4 regions of the Lentisalinibacter orientalis genome follow, and region 4 is predicted to be linked to each of the others. Evidence: riboswitches for the same ligand, from Rfam matches in the RefSeq annotation. Region 4 holds a riboswitch; each other region holds the start of a gene.
What was found. Region 4 has a riboswitch for cyclic di-GMP ahead of ACJMK0_RS06655 (hypothetical protein). Riboswitches for the same ligand answer to the same signal wherever they lie in the genome.

Region 1 (3,366 bases), on a different contig from region 4:
GCCCGCAGGCAGATCGATGTTGGTGACCACCAGCTGGCCCGTGCCGTTGGTGCCGCCGAAGGGATCCGTCGCGGCGGTGGTGGCCCCGGGGGGCAGCGAGCCGGGCAGTACCTGCAGTGATCCGGGCACGAACACCGGCGCGGCATTCAGCGAGCCGAGGTCGTCGCGGATCGCAACGTCCTCGAGAGGGCCGTCGGTGGTCTGCAGCCGCAGCGTGTAGCGGAGCCGGTCGCCGGGCGCGGCGCTCTCCGCCGGATCCGCGCCGCTGGTCACGTTGGCCACGGTCTTCTCGAAGAAGTAACCGTACAGTGCAGTGGTGACCGTATGGGCGTCCTGGTGGTCTGCCGTGCCGACCGTGCCGTTGGTCACGGGGCGGGCGAATTCCAGCCGGTCCGCGTTGTCGGCCGCGCCGTTGTACCAGCGGGTGGCGCCGGCGACGTTGGTGAGCTGGATGCCGTCGTCGGTGTCGGCGTCGAGCCGGGTGCGGTAACGGATGATCAGACGCTCGTCGGGACCGATCATGGCCGCCGGGGTGAGCATGTCGAGAGTGAGCTCGCAGCGCGGGCTGTCCTGCCAGACCAGTTCGAAGTCCACGCCGGGCGTCAGCGGGCCCTTGCCCGGCACCGGCGTGACGCCGTCCGCGACGTACACCTGCGCGTCCAGGATCTCCGGCGGGATGTCGCACATGCCGCCCTGGGGCCCGTCCGGAAGGCGGTCCACCAGCGCCACGTCCCAGGCCTCGCCCAGTCCGGTGTTGTGCACGTCGATGGCGAACTCGCCCCACTGACCGAGATTCAGTGTCCGGCCGAGGGTCGCCGGACCGGTCTTCGTCACCACGATCTCGGGACCGGCGATGGTCAGCGGATCGGAGATGCCCCACTCGCCCGGCAGCGGCTCGTAGAAGACACCATCGATCAGCCGCCCGAAGTCCCACTTGGCGGTGTTCACGAACTGGGTGCCGATCGCGTTCGCCGGCGAGTCCTCCAGCACCACGGTCAGCTCGATCACGATCTGCTCGTTCGATGGGATGATCGGGAAGTTGTCGAAGGTGAGTACGCCGCCGTCGTTGTCGAACGTGTGCGCCACGGGCAACCCCGTGCTTTCCCAGTAGGCGGTGTGGCTCACGTAGGTGAGATCGACGCCGGTCGCGTTGAGGTCGTCGACCAGCGTGACGCCATGCAGGTCGTTCAGCGAACCGAACTCGTCGATGACCGTGCCGGTGCCGGCGTCGAACAGCACCGGCATCGTCAGCGTGTAGGTGAACGGAACGCCGATCGAAGCCGTCGCCGTGCCCGGCGGGTTGTCCTTCTCGATCTTCTCGACCGGGATCAGCAGATTCTGGCAGCCCTCCTGGATGGAGCTGGAGGAGCCGTTCACGAACCAGATGCGATGGCCGGCGACGCTGTTGCAGGCCATCTCGCCGGTATGCACGACGTTGTCGAAAACGATCAGCCAGCGCTCGTCCGTCTGGCCCGGCTGGGTCAGGAAGCTGAAGTTCGTATTCAGCGGATTGGACGCCGGGAAGTTCCGGATCGTGCAGTTGCGGTCGATCTGGATCTGCGAGGGCGCGACGTCTCCGGCAAAGCCGTCGATGGTGCCGTTCGGGAACTCCGAGCAGTCCACGGCCCACGAGGGCGCTGCGGCCAGCGCGAGTACGGCGAAGGCCAGCAGCCGGAGTGCCGTCCGGACGCTTGCCGATATGTTGGATGTTCTGCTGCTCGCCATGTGGTGCCTGTTTCACCGGCGGCGATCGCGTTGCCTGAGAGGCCTGGACCCTGGCGTAACCCCGGGCCCGGATTCGGGCGGTCCCGCTGTCATGGAGCCGTCGGGGCTCTGTAGACCGGAGACTTTGCGTCGCCACCTTTCGGTGGTTTTGCCTTTGTCGGAATCTGTTCTTTGTCGGTTACTCGTCGTTCGTTCAGGTGGTAGCCGGGAGGAAATCGATCGGGTAGATGATCGTCATCGCGGCGATGTCCTCCTTGGCGCCGAAATCGAAACCGCTCACCCTGGCCACGATCTGGTCGGCCAGGTCCGGAGCGCCCATGTCACTGGAGTGCAGGCGGCACATCGAAACGCTGCCGTCGGGCTCGATGGTGAGCTTCAGCACCAGCTGGCCGCGCAGCGTCGGGTCGCGCCGCAGCTCCCGGTTGTACAGGCGGTACAGCGCCGCCTTGTAGCGGTCGAACACGATCTGGATCTCTTCGTCCGTGCGCCCGGCCGACGGTCCGCCGGCCCGCGGCCGGTCCGCGGAACCGTCCCCGCCGATGGAAGTCGCCACCTGCGTGACGCGGACGCCCTCGATGCCCCGGCCGCCGGCACCACCGCCTACGTCCCGACTGACGCTCGCCAGATTGATGCCGCCGCTCGACCCCGGCGCGTCGGTCGTGACCATGGCCCGCGTCGGTCGGCCCACGGCCGACTCGCCGCGGTTGCCGACCCGCGCGCTCGCGCCGAGATCGGCCGACGGTCCGGAGCGCGCCCGCTGTGCGAAGCTCTCCCGGAAGGCCAGGATGCCTTTCGAGCGGACCTCCTGTTTCGGCGCCGACTGCTCGGCCACCTTCGCGGGCTCGGTAATCTCGGGCGTCTTCTCGGGCGGGGTTTCCTCCGCCACCTGCTCCTCGGGCTCGGGCGGCTCCTCGATCACCGGATCCGGCTCCGTCTCCACCGTGCGCGCCGGCGGCGGCGGCTCGGGCTGGATGAGTTTGGCCACCCGCTCGGGGACCTCGATCAGTTCCTCGTGCTCGGGGACGGGCAGGTCGATCATGCGCAGGACCAGCGCCACCAGCACGCTCGCTGCCACGGTGGCGGCCAGCGACTGGCGGAAGCGACGATCCTCTTCCACGCCCCGGGTCCAGGGCATGATCATGCGGCGGAACGGGAGCGGCGAGGGGTCGCGCTCCAGCACCCACTCGTTCAGCTTGCGCTCCTGCTCCTCGCGGAGGTCGTGCAGTTCGGCCTGCAGATACTCGAGCACGTCGTCGTGCTCCTCGAGCTCCCGCTCCAGCTGGTCGCGCCGCTGCTCTATGCCCGCCACACGGTCGCAGAACGCCGTGGCCTGCCTGCGGACCTCTGCCAGGTGCGTGTCGCGCGCCTCGGCCGGCAGCGTATCGCGCCAGAACAGGTCCGCTGCACCGAGGCGCCCCAGCTGCTCCAGCGAGCCGGTGACCGCATCGAGGAGTTCGTATTTCTCGCGCTCGCCGGCGAGGGACTGCAGTTCCCCGCTGGCGGCACGCAGCCGCTCCTCCAGATCGGCGAGCTTCTCCTGCTCGGCGTCGATCTGGTCCAGGAGCGCCTGTTCTTCCCAGGTTTTTTCGAGACTCACTGCATCACCCCGATGAGGCCGCGGCTAGGTGGCGGCTGTGTCGG
Region 2 (3,366 bases), on a different contig from region 4:
TTCCTCGTGGACCCGAACACGGGTGCCAGCATGTACGAGTCAGCGGATATCATCGAATACCTGTTCGTCACCTACGGCCGGCGCGACGTGCCCCTGCGCTGGCAGGCGCAGAACCTGCAGAAGTTCTCGTCCACACTGGCCGGCATCCCGCGCTTCACTGCGGGCACCCGGGCACGCCCCTCCGCCAGCCGCCCGGAACGCCTGCTTGAGCTCTACAGCTTCGAGTCGAGCCCGTTCGCGCGTGTGGTCCGCGAGCGGCTGTGCGAACTGGAGATCCCCTACATCCTGCGCTCGGCAGGCCGCACGAAGGCGAGCGACTGGGTGCCACCCGTGGTTCGCGACGCGCTGGGCATGGAAGGCCAGCCGGAGCTCGAGAACCGACGAGCGCTGAAGTCCCGCGCCGGGCGCGTCTCCATCCCTTACCTGGTGGACCCGAACACCGATACCGAGCTGGCCGAGTCCGGCGACATCGTGGACTACCTCGACCGCACCTACGGCTGACGCGCGGCGCCACGTCGCCCCTGGGCCATCCGAGGCCCATCCCAGGACCGACCCGGGCCCGCCCCGGCCGTCCTACAGGAAGAACTGGGCCAGGTAGGGGTTCAGCAAGCGGCCGTCCGGGTCGAGCCGCCGGCGCATCTTGCGGAAGAACTCGAGCCGGCTGCCCAGCGAGGCGGCCACCTGGCCGGACGACAGCCCGTCCGTCTGGTCGAGGAACGGGATGCCGTTCCACTTCTCGGCGAAATCGGCGAACTCGAGCACGAAGTCCTGCCATTGCGGACGGGGCGTGCTCACCGCCCGCAGTACGAACACCGGTCCGTCGAACGAGGGCGAAAGCAACGCGCTGCGGTCCTGGGCGAGGCGGTAGCCGACGGTGGGCATGTCGCAACGGAAACGGGTGCGGGCGTAGTAGTCGCGGCAGAATTCCCGATAGGCCTGCACGATCAGCGGGAACTCGGCCGCCGGGAAGCACCAGCTGGAACAGGCGAGCCGGCGGCCGCCCCGGGACCCCGCACGGTCCCCGCCCTGCTCCACCGCCGCGCTGCCGGCGTGGACGGGGGCGCTGAACAGCGTCTGACCCGCCCCGTTGATACGGTCGATCATGCCGTAGCGCAGCGCGGGTATCGGTACGATCCAGGACATGGAGCTGGTCATCGCCGGCAGGATCGTGCTCTCGCCCCAGTCCTTGATCTTCCACAGCAGGCGGTTGACGTGGGTATCTTCGTCGCCGTTGCGCCGGAGCTCGAGATATACCTGATCGCGGAACGGCAGGAGGTAGAAGCGCAGGCCCAGCTTCGAGCCCAGCAGCCGGTCGGTGACGGCGGCGAGCTCGGCGGTGCTGCAGCGGCGCCGCCGGATGGTGAAGGGGCTCATGGGCCGCACCCGCAGCGTCACCTCGTGGATGACGCCGAGCAGGCCGTAGCTCAGCCGGAACATGTCGAGCAGGTGGGGACGGGACGCATCGACGGTGAGTTCGCCGCCCTCGGGGGTGACCACCTTCATGCTGACGACCTGACTCGAGAACAGGCGGGTCCCCACGCCGGTGCCGGGACCGATGCAGGCGCCCGCCACCGCTCCGCCGACCGTTCGGCCCATCAGGTCGTGGCCGCCGGCGAGTTCGAGCCCGTAGCCCGCCAGCTCGTCCGCGAGGCGCTGCAGCCTGAGCCCGGCTTGCACGGTGACATGCTCGTCGCCGACCTCGAGGACCCGATCGAGGGCCGTCATATCGATCACCGTGCCCCCTTCTGCGGCCGAACAGGGAGTCGATGCGCTGCCGGCGCCCATCGGGCGGAGCGGTGCCGGGATGCCCGAGCCCGTCTGCAGCAGGTCCCGCAGTGCCTCCGGACTCTCCGGCCTGGCCACCGGTAGCGCGGGCGTGCGGCGTCCGGGGCGCCGTGGCGTGCTTTGTCGAACGTCGCCGTGGCCATTGCCATGGATATCGCCGTGGATCCAGTCGCGGACCCGGTCGTGGCTGACTGCATCTCTCATCGGTTTCGTTCCTCCGCGGGACGGGTCCCGCCAACGAATTGCGGCACGTGGCTGGTCACCGGTCCCGGTGCGGGAATGAGCGGAGGATGGCCCGGATGGGCGTGGCGCGGCAGGACGCCGCATCGCGCTTCCGTCTGGCAGCTCCGCTGTCCCGGCGGTGGCCGGGGACCGGTGGCTTTGCGACCCGCCCTTTCGGACGGTGTGCCTTTTTCAAACGAAGGCCGAGCGTCGCACGGTGCCGACAGAGTGTCAATCGTGGGCAGAGCCCGACACGTTCCGGCACGGCATGATGTCAAATCGCCGCGCAATTTTGGCCTCGACCAACCGTCTCAGGCCCCCTGCAACGGCCGGCCGGCCTTCGGTTTGCCACTATGCCGGGCCCTCCCCGTTGCTGCTTAAATGCCGTGGGATACCGTCGAGAGTCCGGAACAGAAAATCGGGGAGAGCGATGTACATCAATCCGGAGTCCGTCCTGCGCTGGCTTCACATCCTTGCGATGGTGTACTGGCTGGGCGGCGAGTGGGGCGTCTTCCAGACCTCCTACAACGTGGCGAATCCGAAACTCTCACTGGACGAGCGCCGGCGGCACATGGAGACCGCCTACCGGATCGATATCCTCGCCCGCACGGGCATCATCCTGCTGCTGCCTCTCGGCCTGCACATGGGGTTCAACCTGGGTGTGCACGATTACGGCGGCGGCTGGCTGTGGGTCGTGTGGATCCTCGCCTTCGCGTGGTTGTCGCTCACCTGGGCGGCGTTCGTCTACCGGGACACCGACCGCGGTCTGCGGCTGACAAAAATCGACGAGGCCATCCGCTACGTCGTGATCCCGGCGCTGTTCCTTGCCGCGATCTGGTCGTATCTCACGGACTGGCCCTTCCGCGCCGACTGGTACTCCACCAAGGTGCTCATCTACAGCCTGCTGCTGGTGATCGGCCTGGGCCTGCGTTTCATCATGCGCCACTGGGTGCCGATCTTCCGCGAGCTCGCCGAGAAGGGCCCGAATCCGGCGCTGGAGCAGCGGCTGTCCTCGGAGCTGGCCATCGGCCGCGGCATGGCCTACGTGTACTGGATCGGCATCGCCTCGGTGGCCTTCCTGGGCGCGACCAAGCCGTTCTGAGGCGCAGCTCACGCCGCCATCGGCATTGGCAACGCCGCCGTAAAACCGGGACAATGCGCGCGGGTTGAGCCGGGCGCGTGCGGCGCCATATCGGAGACATGAGCGGAGAAGAAATCAGCCGGATGAGCCTGGACGAACTGCTGGTGCGCAACCGCAGTCTGCGCGCCCAGTTCAGCGACGACCCCGGCCTCCAGGAGGAACTCCAGGCACTGCAGCGCTGGCAGGCGGGACGCCTGGAGCGCACCTACGCGGATCTG
Region 3 (3,366 bases), on a different contig from region 4:
CTGGCGCCCGGCTACACCGGCATCCGCCCGAAGCTGAGCGGGCCCGGAGAGGCCGCAGCAGATTTCCTGATCCAGGGACCGGGCGACCACGGGATCCCGGGTCTGGTGAACCTCTTCGGCATCGAATCGCCGGGGCTGACGGCGGTGTTCCCGCTGGCGGAGCGGGCGGCCGCTGCGCTCCTGGGCCCCGCCGTCAGTTGACGGACTTGACCGCTTCGCCGGAGAAGTCGCTCTCGATACCCGTTGAATTGAACGCCGTTGCCGAGAAGTAGTAGGTGTTCGGGCTCAGGTTGTCCACCACGTAGGTGGTCAGTCCCGGATTATCGATTGTGACCGAATTGCCGTAGTTTCCGGAACTCGTGCCGTAGTAGATCTTGTAGCCGGCGAGGTCGGTCAGCGCCGAACCGTCGGTGTTCTCTGCGGGCGGCGTCCAGGACAGCGTCACCGAGCCGGTGGCCACCTGGCTCACCGTCACCGAGAAGCTGAGCGAATCGGTGTCAGAGCCGTCGCTCGCGGTGATGCGGATGTTGCCGTAGGTGCCTTCGTCGCCAGACCGGGGTGTCCCGCTCAGGGCTCCGCTGGAGGTATTGAAATCAGCCCAGGACGGTTTGTTCTGGACCGTAAAGGTGATGGTGTCGCCGTCCGGGTCCGAGGCATTCGGCTGGAAAGAATAGGTCTCGTCCACCTTGACGGAGGAGGGCGGGTTGCCGCTGATCGTCGGCGGGTTGTTGGCCGAAGAGCCACCGCTTGGCGGGGGCGTCTGACCCGATCCGTCTGCGGGTGCGTCGGAGCCGCCGGACGAGCAGGCGGCCAGCCACATTGCCGCTGCGACGATGGCAGCGGTTCGCGAAATTGTCCCTTTCGCCTGAGTGCGTCTGTGCACGGTCTCGATCTCCACCTGAGTTCAGATCCAAAGCCGGTCCTGGCTGAGCTGAAGGGAGTCGGTGGAAACCGAGTCGGCCGGCGGGTATGCCCGGCCCGAGCAATTCGGTAACCCCGCTATCCTAGGCGTTCGCCCTTAGACCGGAAGCTTTGCGTCCCCGCCTTTCGGCGGGTTTGCCCTTTTCGGGTTCCCAGTCTCCCTGACATAACCCGATTCGGCAATCGGCATGCGACATAAGCGGGACCCCAGTTGCCGGAGTGTGACGAGGGTCACAGCTGACTTCTCGAACCCGGTCCGTTGCGCAAAGGGGGCACCTGTCCCAGCCGGGTGCGATTAAACCCCAGTCAACTTCTTGGCACAAGGGATGGGGTAAAAATTTTCTTATATAAATCAGCGCCTTGGTGTCGCTGATTGGCGACACCACAGCTAGAATCTACATTAAGTCACAATCGCAAGAATGGGCCGATGCTCGTCAAAGAGGAGGTTAGTGCCCGGTGGTGAATTGACTCACCAGAACCACTCTGACGAACAGCCTGGGGATGTTGCGCGGAGGGGCGTCATCGCGGTCCTGCGAGCCGGCGCGGGCGTTCTGCGCAGGCACGGCTTGCAACGGTGCCGATCCGGGCATAGTTTCGATGCACTGACACGGTAGTCGAGGGTGACGTGATGATGGATATCGGCGGAGTGCGGCATACATGGCTCGTCATCGGCTGCCTGCTGGTGGCGGCCTGCGGCGGAAGTTCCGGCTCGGATTCGGGCGCGCCGGACCCCGACCCGGATCCCGGCCTGCCCTCGGCGAGCATCGACGGCCCGACGGTACAGGAAGGGGATGCCGGCACGGTCGACGCCACCTTCACGATCACACTCTCGGAGAGCGCGCCCGGCGCCGCCTCCGTTCGTTATGAGACCGCGGGCGGCACTGCCACCGCCGGAGAGGATTACACCGCCGTGTCCGGCACGCTCGACATCGGCGCCGGGGCGACCAGCGCCACGGTGACCGTGCCGGTGCTCGGCGATAGCCTGGACGAGCCGGACGAGACGTTTACGCTGCAGTTGAGCGATGCGACCGGTGTGAGCCTGGCCAGCGCCACCGCCCAGGCGACCATCCTGGACGACGACGATCCGCCGGCGCTCGGCATCGCGGATGCTTCACTGGCCGAGGGTGACGCCGGCTCTGCGCCGATGGTTTTCACTGTCTCGCTGGACGCCGAATCCGGGCGCACCGTGACGGTGGACTATGCAACGGCGGACGGCTCCGCCGTTGCCGGTGAGGATTACACGGCCAGCTCCGGCTCGTTGAACTTCAGCCCGGGCACCACGGAACTCACGATCGAGGTGCCCGTGCTCGGCGACACCGCCGACGAGGGCGACGAGACCTTCACGGTGACGCTATCGAACCCGGGGAACGCGACGCTGGCGGACGCCGAGGCTACCGGTACGATCCAGGACGATGACGACGGCAGCGGCGGACCGGTCTCCGGCCTCAACCAGCGCCCCTCGAACACCACCTGCCTCGCCGGCGATGCACCCACCGAGGTCACCGGCATCGACACTGCCGTGGCGTTCCCCGATCTGCCGTCCGTGAGTCAGCCGATCGCACTCCGGCAGGTGCCGGGAGATGCCAGCCACTGGTACCTGGCGGAGAAGGGCGGGCGCATCGTGCGGTTCGAAAACCGGGCGGATGTGGATGCTTATACGACATTCGTGGACATCAGTGCGCGGGTGAATGCCGGACCCAGCGAGGCGGGCCTGCTAGGAATCGACTTCCACCCGGACTTCGCGACCAATGGCGAGGTGTACCTCTCGTACACGACCGGCAGCCTCACCTCCCGCATCTCCCGCTTCACCAGTCCGGATGGCGGCGTAACGCTGGACCCGGCCAGCGAGGAGATCCTGCTGACTCTCGATCAGCCCTACAGCAACCACAACGGCGGCAATATCCTCTTTGGACCTGACGGGTATCTTTACATCGGCTTCGGCGACGGCGGCAGCGCCGGTGACCCCCAGGACCTGGCACAGAACACCACCACCCTGCATGGCGCCATGCTGCGTATCGACGTGGACAACGGCAGTCCCTACGGCATTCCGTCCAACAATCCCTTTGCACCGAATGCCCTGTGTGCCGACGGCGATGGACTGGCCGACTGCCCCGAGATCTACGCCTGGGGGCTCAGGAATCCCTGGCGCTGGAGCTTCGACTCGGCCAACGGGGAGCTGTGGGTGGGCGACGTCGGCCAGAACTCGTGGGAGGAGGTGGACATCGTCGAGCTGGGCGGCAACTACGGCTGGCGCTGCCGGGAAGGGGCGCATGACTTCGACACTTCCGGTAACTGCCCGGCGGGGCTGATCGATCCCGTGATCGAGTATAGCCACACTGTCGGGAATTCGATCACGGGCGGCTACGTGTACCGGGGCTCGGCAATCCCCGAGCTGGCGGGCCGCTACGTTTTTGCCGACCTCAACGGGAAGATCTTCGCGTCGGT
Region 4 (3,366 bases):
ACCTGCCCGTTCGAGAGCATGGCGGGATCGAGGTCGTGACTCTGATTGAAACTCACCTGGCGGATATCGGTGCCGTCTTCGTTCATGACGTGCAGCACCAGCGCCGGCACGTTGCGGTCCTCGTCCAGTGCCGCGAACTGGGGCTTGCCCTCGTCCAGCAGCACGGCACCGGACTGGCGCTGGCGCGTGGAGGAGAAGATGATGCGACCGTCCGGCAGATAGGCCGGCGCCAGGTCGTGACCGGACTCCGCGACGATGTCCGAGGCGATGATCCGCCGCAGCGTGTCGCCGGCGATGTCGTATTCCCAGACGTTCCAGGTCGGCTGGTCCTCCTCGTCGGCGCCTTCGATGAACTGCGCCCGCATCGCAAACAGCACCTTCGTGCCGTCGCGCGATACCTCCAGGTCGCGGATGTCACCGAGGCCTTCGGTGATCTCTCCGGTGACGTTGACGTCGGCGGTGCTGGGCGAGGCCCGGTCGCGCACGTAGAGATCGGCGCCGATGTCGAAGGTCACCGGCTCGCGCACGTCGAAGTCGGTCGGGTCGCCGTTGTCGTCGACCGGGACCGGCCGCTTCACGTAGGCGATGGGGAAGTCGAGCACGACGGGGTCGGGATCCTGCCCGCTGCCGAAGCCGATGCGGCCTTCGCCGCTGCCGCCGCCACCGCAGCCCGCGGCGGCCACCACCGAGCAGGCGACGGCAACGAGAGCCGCCCTTGCCGGCGCCCTCCGGGTAACTGTCTGCATCGTGCTGTTCATGGGACATCCTCTTTCCTGCAGCCGTCACGCGACGCACTCCTGCGATCACTGCGGGAATGCTGCAGGCGCCCTGCACCGCCGGTCTTCCGACGCGCGACTGGAAAGCTCGCGGCCGGCCGTGACCAATGGTGGACAGGGGCCTCACTGCATTCTGTTAACAAGATCACAAATCCATGGAGATCGTTGCGCGCGCGTCCTGGTAGTTGATGAGCGGCGGAGTATAGGGACGCCTCCGGGACGCGCGTAATGTGGAATTTCGCCGACAGCGAGACCGTGCCCGGGGCCTTGCATCGACTGGCTCAAGGTGACGGCTGCCGTGTCACACGGACGCGCGCTGTCGTAGTTCGGCGACAAGCCGAAACGCCCACCGAATCAGGGAGTTGCCTTGCGGGCGTCGGCAAAGTGTCGATTTCTGCCGACAAGCGGTTGACATATGCCGACCCGGCGCCACTGCCCGGATCACGCGCAACCTCTTGTTCTGTATTCGGAAAGGCTTTTCCAGCCATCCAAGTCGTGATCTGGCACGCGGCTTGCACTCCCCTTGCTCGCAACAGTAGCCGGCCGCGGGGGAGCACACGTGACGGGAGTCCCGGGAAACCACGGGACTTGTGAATGGAGTCACGGTGGCCCTGTCGGCGATCTGCGAGCATCGGACGCTTCGAATAGCGCGACGCGCACGCAGGGCTTCTGAAAAGGGCAAACCCGGCGAAAGGCGGGGACGCAAAGCCACCGGTCTACGGATTCACGTCCAGGACGGCGAAGCTGCCAGGAGCGACAGCTGACGATCAGCAGGGATGATCCCGCAGGGACGTCCTCCGCTCCCGACGGTCTTCGCCCCCTGGCAGGAAGGGAAGACGGAAACGTATGAGCAGGATCGTCATGAACGCACCCATGAACGTACAGAAGCAGTTCGCGCACGCGCTTCCGCGCCGCGCCCTCCTTGCCATCGCCTGCCTTGTGCTCGCGCTGGCTGCCACGGCCGAAGCGGGTCCGCGGGAACAGGCCAAGCGGCTGCACGACCGTCTCGCCGGCGTACCGCCCACCGAGCAGGTGCTGGCCGGCATGGAAGCCGACATTCTCGCCGGCAACCCCATTGCGGCGGCGGAGACGGCCATGGAGAACAGCGCCTTCTATAACGTGACGCTGAAGAACTTCGTGACGCCCTGGACCAACCGGGAGCAGACGGTCTTCGCGCCGCTGAACGACTACACCGCCACGGTCATCGGCATGATCCGCGACGACGTGCCGTTCAATACCGTGCTCTCCGCTGACATTCTCTACGTCGGCGACAGCGGTCTCGGGCTGCCCCCCTACTCCATGTCCGACAACGCTCATTACGAGGCCATGGAGCAACAGGGCATCGACCTGAAGACCGCGCTGGTACAGACCAGCCAGTCCGCGGTGACCGACCTGCCGGCCTCCGCCACCGCCGGCGTGGTCACCAGCCGCGCCGCCGCCGAGGCCTTCTTCATCGCCGGCACCAACCGGGCGATGTTCCGTTTCACGCTGATGAATCACATGTGCAACGACCTGGAGCAGGTGAAGGACGGCTCGCGCTCGCCGGACCGCATCCGCCAGGACGTCTCGCGCAGCCCGGGCGGCGACAGCCGCGTCTTCCTGAACAACTGCGTGGAGTGCCACGCGGGCATGGATCCGCTGGCGCAGGCTTATGCCTACTACAACTTCAACCCGGACACCGGCCGCATCGAGTACACCGAGGGCCAGGTGCATCCCAAGTACTTCAATAACGACGCCAACTTCCCGTTCGGCTTCCGCACCCCCGACGACCGCTGGGACAACTACTGGCGGCAGGGGCGTAACGCCGGGCTCGGCTGGGATCCGTCGCTGCCGGGCAGCGGCAACGGCGCCAAGTCACTGGGCCGGGAGTTCGGCGCGAGCGACGTCTTCGCCGAATGTCAGGTGAAGAAAGTGTTCGAAGCCGTGTGCTTCCGCCAGCCCCAGGACGCGTCCGACCGGGCTGCCCTGGACAGGATCACCGGCGTATTCCGCGCCGATCAGTACCGCATGAAGACGGTGTTCGCCGAGACCGCCGTGCACTGCATGGGCGAATGAGGAGTTCGGCAATCATGGATAGGAACAATATGATCTCTCTGCCTGCCCGCACTCATCTCGTCGTCGCCCTGATGGCGGCTGCCGCGCTGGCCGGCTGCTCCAGCGGCGCCGACGTCGAGGAGAATCCGGTAACGAGCGTCGCGCCGTCGCCGGACTACACGGGTCCGGCGCCCGCCACCGACGACGTGCAGTCGTTCAAGATCGAGGTGTGGGACAACGTACGGCCGGACAACCGCTGCGGCGCCTGCCACGGCACCGGCGGCCAGGCACCGACCTTCGCGCGCACCGACGACGTCAACCTGGCCTACGAGGAGGCGAACGCCATCGTCGACCTGACCTCCCCGGCCGACTCGCGCATGGTGACCAAGGTGGCCGGCGGTCATAACTGCTGGGAGTCCAGCGACGCGGTCTGCGGCGAGATCCTGACGACCTGGGTCACCAACTGGGCCGGCGACGCTGCCGGCGGCGGCAAAAACATCGACCTGGAAGCGCCGGTGGACAAGCAGCCGGGCGCCAGCAAGAGCTTCCCGGACGA

Region 1: linked by a shared signal. The riboswitch ahead of ACJMK0_RS14470 (hypothetical protein) and the one ahead of ACJMK0_RS06655 (hypothetical protein) in region 4 are both predicted to bind cyclic di-GMP.
Region 2: linked by a shared signal. The riboswitch ahead of ACJMK0_RS12580 (FAD-binding protein) and the one ahead of ACJMK0_RS06655 (hypothetical protein) in region 4 are both predicted to bind cyclic di-GMP.
Region 3: linked by a shared signal. The riboswitch ahead of ACJMK0_RS18945 (putative Ig domain-containing protein) and the one ahead of ACJMK0_RS06655 (hypothetical protein) in region 4 are both predicted to bind cyclic di-GMP.

What each region holds. Positions count from the first base shown of each region.
Region 1 covers NZ_JAPDRJ010000004.1:107,564-110,929, reverse strand. The annotation lists gene ACJMK0_RS14470 (hypothetical protein) at 1-1,725, opposite strand, end outside; cyclic di-GMP riboswitch class I at 1,799-1,888, opposite strand; gene ACJMK0_RS14465 (AgmX/PglI C-terminal domain-containing protein) at 1,919-3,322, opposite strand; gene ACJMK0_RS14460 (ExbD/TolR family protein) at 3,347-3,366, opposite strand, start outside.
Region 2 covers NZ_JAPDRJ010000003.1:225,247-228,612, forward strand. The annotation lists gene ACJMK0_RS12575 (glutathione S-transferase N-terminal domain-containing protein) at 1-501, shown strand, start outside; gene ACJMK0_RS12580 (FAD-binding protein) at 574-1,989, opposite strand; cyclic di-GMP riboswitch class I at 2,123-2,205, opposite strand; gene ACJMK0_RS12585 (hypothetical protein) at 2,438-3,109, shown strand; gene ACJMK0_RS12590 (FFLEELY motif protein) at 3,208-3,366, shown strand, end outside.
Region 3 covers NZ_JAPDRJ010000007.1:38,862-42,227, reverse strand. The annotation lists gene ACJMK0_RS18950 (NAD(P)/FAD-dependent oxidoreductase) at 1-201, shown strand, start outside; gene ACJMK0_RS18945 (putative Ig domain-containing protein) at 194-898, opposite strand; cyclic di-GMP riboswitch class I at 987-1,071, opposite strand; gene ACJMK0_RS18940 (PQQ-dependent sugar dehydrogenase) at 1,550-3,366, shown strand, end outside.
Region 4 covers NZ_JAPDRJ010000001.1:1,504,951-1,508,316, reverse strand. The annotation lists gene ACJMK0_RS06660 (HzsA-related protein) at 1-758, opposite strand, end outside; cyclic di-GMP riboswitch class I at 1,444-1,528, shown strand; gene ACJMK0_RS06655 (hypothetical protein) at 1,623-2,831, shown strand; gene ACJMK0_RS06650 (LamG domain-containing protein) at 2,846-3,366, shown strand, end outside.